Regions from separate parts of the Variovorax sp. RTB1 genome, predicted to be linked through region 1. Evidence: predicted binding sites of a transcription regulator. Region 1 holds the regulator's gene; the other holds the start of a gene.
What was found. The regulator sigma-54, encoded in region 1, starts transcription at its own class of promoters, with help from an activator protein. The targets are predictions, from matches to a motif close to TGGCANGNAANCTGCTTT.
Positions count from the first base shown of each region.

Region 1 (2,395 bases):
TATCGAAATCCAGCGAATCATCAGTTTTCTCAAAGAGCGCGGCATCGGCGTGCTGATCACCGACCACAACGTGCGTGAAACGCTGGGCATCTGCGATCACGCTTTCATCATCAGCGACGGGCAAGTGCTGGCACAGGGCACGCCTTCGGAGATCGTCGACAACGCCGAGGTACGACGCGTCTACCTCGGCGAACACTTCCGGATGTGAACTTGTTGCTCGCCCCCAGGTCGTCGCGCACTGCGTGTCGCTTCTTCCACCCCCTGACCGGGGGCAACACCAACAGCCCGGCAAAGCCGGTTCTGCGGTGTTTCTTGAACAGAGTGTGTCTGGCAGGCTGTCCGTGAAGCAAGGTCTTTCTCTTCGTGTCTCGCAGCATTTGGCGCTCACGCCACAGCTGCAGCAGTCGATCCGGCTTTTGCAGTTGTCCACGCTCGAGTTGAGCCAGGAAGTCGAGCAGATGCTCGACGACAACCCGTTCCTGGAGCGCACGGCCGAAGAAGCCGCACGCGAAGAGTTCGGCATCGACGTGTCCGACGCGCCAGCGCCGCGCGAAGAGCACGACAGCGACCGCCAGAGCGAGAGCGACGGCGAGTTCGCGCCCAGCGCGCTCGCGACCAGTGCCGACGGCGCCAGCACCGCGACCACCGCCAGCGAGACCGAAGCGCCGGCCGCCGAGATGTCCGACCAGGAGCCCGACTGGGGCGGCGACGGCACGGTCGAGATGACGCCGGACGATGGGGAATGGGGCGGCGAGGCGCCAGCCAGCAGCAACAACCTCGGCCCGAACGACGGCAGCGAGCGCACCGACGCCACCGAGCTCGCGCGCAGCCAGGAGTCGCTGCAATCCTTCCTGCACCGACAGGCACTGAGCCTGCGGCTGAACGAAAACGACCAGGCCGCACTGCGTTTTTTGATCGAATCGTTGAATGACGATGGCTATCTCGAAGACTCGTTGCCAGCGCTGGCATCGGGCCTCGCGGGCGATGACAACGACCAGTTCGACGGTCTCGTCCACCACTTCCAGGTGGCGCTCGGCCTGCTGCAAAGCCTGGAGCCGGTCGGCGTCGGCGCACGCGATCTCGGCGAATGCCTGGCAATCCAGCTGAAGGCGCTCGCCCATGAGAACGAGACGGCCGAAGAAAAGCAGATCCGCAAGACTGCGATCCTGATCTGCAAGCAGCCGATGGAGCTGCTCGCGCGGCGCGACTTCAAACGTCTGGCCACGCTCACACGCAGCAACGAAGAAGAAGTGCGCAGCGCGCTGCAGGCGATCGCCAAGCTGGAGCCCAAGCCGGGCCGCCGCTTCGTCGATGTCGAGCGCAACATCGTGGTGCCCGACGTGATCGTCACCCGCACCGGTCGTGGCGCAACGCTCAAGTTCCGCGTGATGCTCAACCCCGACGTGATGCCGCGTCTGCGCGTGCACGACATCTACGCCGGCGCGCTCAAGGCGCACAAGGGCGAGGGCAGCCAGGCGCTGTCGCAGCGGCTGCAGGAGGCGCGCTGGTTCATCAAGAACATCCAGCAACGCTTCGACACCATCCTGCGGGTGAGCAACGCCATCGTCGAGCGGCAGAAGAGCTTTTTCGTGCACGGAGAACTCGCCATGCGCCCGTTGGTGCTGCGTGAGATCGCCGACGAGCTGGGCTTGCACGAGTCGACCATCAGCCGCGTGACCACGGCCAAGTACATGTCGACGCCTTACGGCACGGTCGAGCTCAAGTACTTCTTCGGTTCGGCGCTCGGAACCGAAACCGGCGGCAATGCATCCAGCACGGCAGTGCGAGCGCTCATCAAGCAACTCGTGAGCGCCGAGAGCATCAAGAAGCCGCTGTCGGACAGCCAGATTTCCGACATGCTGAAAGAGCAGGGGATCGAATGTGCGCGGCGCACCGTCGCCAAGTACCGCGAAGCGCTGCGCATCGCACCGGCGAATCTGCGCAAGGCGCTGTAAGGCGTCGGTTTACCGCCGCGCCTGCAACAAAATCCCGCGCAGCTCCGCCGGCTGCACCGGCTTGCGCAACGCATGCCAGCCACGCTCGCGGGCCAGGTGCAGCGTCGCTTCATCGATATCGGCCGAGATCAGCGCGATCGTGAGCGACGGCTTTTGCAGTTGCAGGCGTCGCGCCAGGTCGATACCGTCGAGCTTGCCCGGCAAGCGGATATCGCACAGCGCGACGTCGATGGCCTGCAGGTCGGCGAGCGCCAGCGCCTCGGCCGCGCTCTCGTAGATGCGTGGCAGCGCCTGCCATTGGCGCAGCAGGGCCGCGAGGCTGTCGGCCACCACAGCGTTGTCTTCGACCACCAGCACCGCCAAGCCGGGCGCCAGCGGCATGGCGTCGAGCGCAGCGGTGCTGGTCGCCGCCGCGGTCGCGGCGCGTGCCGTGCGGTCGG
Region 1 covers NZ_JASJXG010000045.1:12,686-15,080, reverse strand. Annotated here, with positions in the region: gene lptB (LPS export ABC transporter ATP-binding protein) at 1-208, shown strand, start outside; gene QN397_RS21375 (RNA polymerase factor sigma-54) at 342-1,955, shown strand; gene QN397_RS21370 (hybrid sensor histidine kinase/response regulator) at 1,965-2,395, opposite strand, start outside.

Region 2 (2,395 bases), on a different contig from region 1:
GGTGCAGCCGCTTCGGCGGCCGGCGCCGGGGTCTGCGCTTGCACCGAGGTGACAAACGCAGAGCCAGCGGCAAACACGCTCAGGCCGAGCGCGAGGGAGACGAGCAGTTTTTTCATTTCAGTTGTTCTTTCGTGCCTTGATCTCAGAGCGCTTCACGGCCCGTTTCGCCGGTGCGGATGCGAACAACCTGCTCGAGGTTGTAGACAAAAATCTTGCCGTCGCCGATTTTTCCGGTGCGGGCGGCACCCTCGACCGCTTCGATCACGCGCTCGACCAGCTCGTCGGAAACGGCTGCCTCGATCTTGACCTTGGGCAGAAAGTCGACGACGTACTCAGCGCCACGGTAGAGCTCGGTGTGGCCCTTCTGGCGACCGAAGCCCTTGACCTCGGTCACGGTAATGCCCTGCACGCCAATGGCCGACAGTGCTTCGCGCACTTCATCGAGCTTGAATGGTTTGATGATGGCTGTAACCAGCTTCATGATGTTCTCCTTGAGATAAAACCGACGGGCGCGGCGGCGGTCGCCGCGCTTTCTATTTGGAGGGTCAGAACGTCTTGGTCAGCGTGGCGATGAACTGCGCCTTGTTGATCGACTGGGTCTGCGCGCCGATCGGGCCAAAACCCGGTTCCACGACCGCCAGGTAGGCGTCTTTCTTGTTGGCACCGACCACCGCACCGGCCAGCGACAGGCCACCGCCAAAGTCCCACGACGCGCCGACGTTGTAGTCGACATAGCTCTTGTAGCCCGTGTTTTTGCGGATGTCGCTGCTCAGGCGCGTGTAGCCGACAGCAGCCTTCAACGTCAGATGCGGGATGACTTCCTTGGCATACGACAGGTTCAGGTAGCCGCTGTTGCGGCCCTTCAGGCCCGAGCCGTTGGCCGCGCCGGCAAAGCCGAAGTAGTCCTTGGACACCGTGTGCGAGTACTTCGCGGTGAAGGCGCCCAGGGCGTCGTCGCTGTAGGTGGCAGCGCCGTAGAGTTCCGTGGTGTTGCCCAGGTGGTTGCCCGGGTACACATAGGTCAGCACGCCGAAGTCGAGGTCGAACACGCCGACCTTCATCTTGTAGCCACCGTAGATGTCCATCTCGATGCTGTTGCCCGAGAGCCAGTTGACGCTGGAATTCCAGTTGCCCACGTAGAAGCCGCTTTCGCCGAAGGCGTAGTCGAAGCCGCCCTGCACTGCCGGCTTCACGCCACGCGTCTTGTACAAACCGTTGTGGCCGATGGTGTCCTGGTCCTGCCCGCGGAACTTGTAGTTCGTGGTCAGCGAGATGTTGGCAGTCAGGGGGGACGTCGCCGCAGGTGCCGCAGCCGGATCGGCGGCCGGTGTCGTCTGGGCCAGGACGGCACCCGTCGCGGTCAAAGCGGTGGCCAGGACAACCAGGGTCTTGGCGGCGGTACGGTGCATCATCGGGTAGCTCCTCAGGGGGTTTTGGAATGGGTTGGAGTGATCCTCAAAGCAGGGAGCGTGCCAAAGTTCACGTAAGCGCGGAACCTGAACCGCTAATCCGAATCGCTCGCCGGGCGAAAGTTAATCAAACTGTTTCTGTCAATTGGCTGTCCGCCAACCTGCAGCAACGACCCCACAAAAGTATGGTGCACCATATTGGGGAAAGGGAGTGAAATGAGTTTGTCTTTGGTGCAAAGCCGCGCTTTGCTGGGCCTGGAAGCTGCCAGTGTGACCGTCGAGGTGCATTTAGCGAACGGGTTGCCCAGCTTCGTGCTGGTCGGGCTGGCCGATGTGGAGGTCAAGGAGGCCCGTGAACGGGTTCGCTCCGCGATCCAGAACGCCGGGCTCGACTTCCCGAACAACAAGCGGATCATCGTGAACCTCGCCCCGGCCGACCTGCCGAAGGACTCGGGCCGCCTCGATTTGCCGATCGCGCTCGGCATCCTGGCGGCCAGCGGTCAAATCGACGGTGCGCGGCTGGCAGGCCACGAGTTCGCGGGTGAGTTGTCTTTGTCAGGCCAGTTGAGGCCGGTGCGGGGGGCGCTGGCGATGGCACTCGCGCTGCACAGCTGCGGTGTCGCGATGAAGCTGGTGTTGCCCACCGAAAGTGCGAGGGAAGCCGCACTGGTGCATGGCACCGAGGTTTATGGCGCGGCGCATCTGCTCGATGTGGTGCGTCAATTTTTGCCAGCCGACACGACTGCACCAATAGATGCTCCTGTCGATGGGTGGGCGCGCATGCTGCCGGCTGCGAGCGCCGCGCCGCCGCGGTACGCCAATCTGTCCGACGTCAAAGGCCACGTCGGCGCCAAGCGGGCGCTCGAAATCGCGGCCGCCGGGAATCACTCGCTCCTGATGGTCGGACCGCCCGGTTCGGGCAAGTCAATGCTGGCGCAACGCTTTGCCGGATTGTTGCCGGCGATGACGGTCGACGAGGCGCTCGA
Region 2 covers NZ_JASJXG010000001.1:194,844-197,238, reverse strand. Annotated here, with positions in the region: gene QN397_RS00925 (ammonium transporter) at 1-116, opposite strand, end outside; gene glnK (P-II family nitrogen regulator) at 143-481, opposite strand; gene QN397_RS00915 (TorF family putative porin) at 546-1,409, opposite strand; gene QN397_RS00910 (YifB family Mg chelatase-like AAA ATPase) at 1,626-2,395, shown strand, end outside.
Region 2: QN397_RS00915 (TorF family putative porin) is a predicted target of sigma-54. The motif match lies at 1,458-1,475, and genes of this name have one in related genera.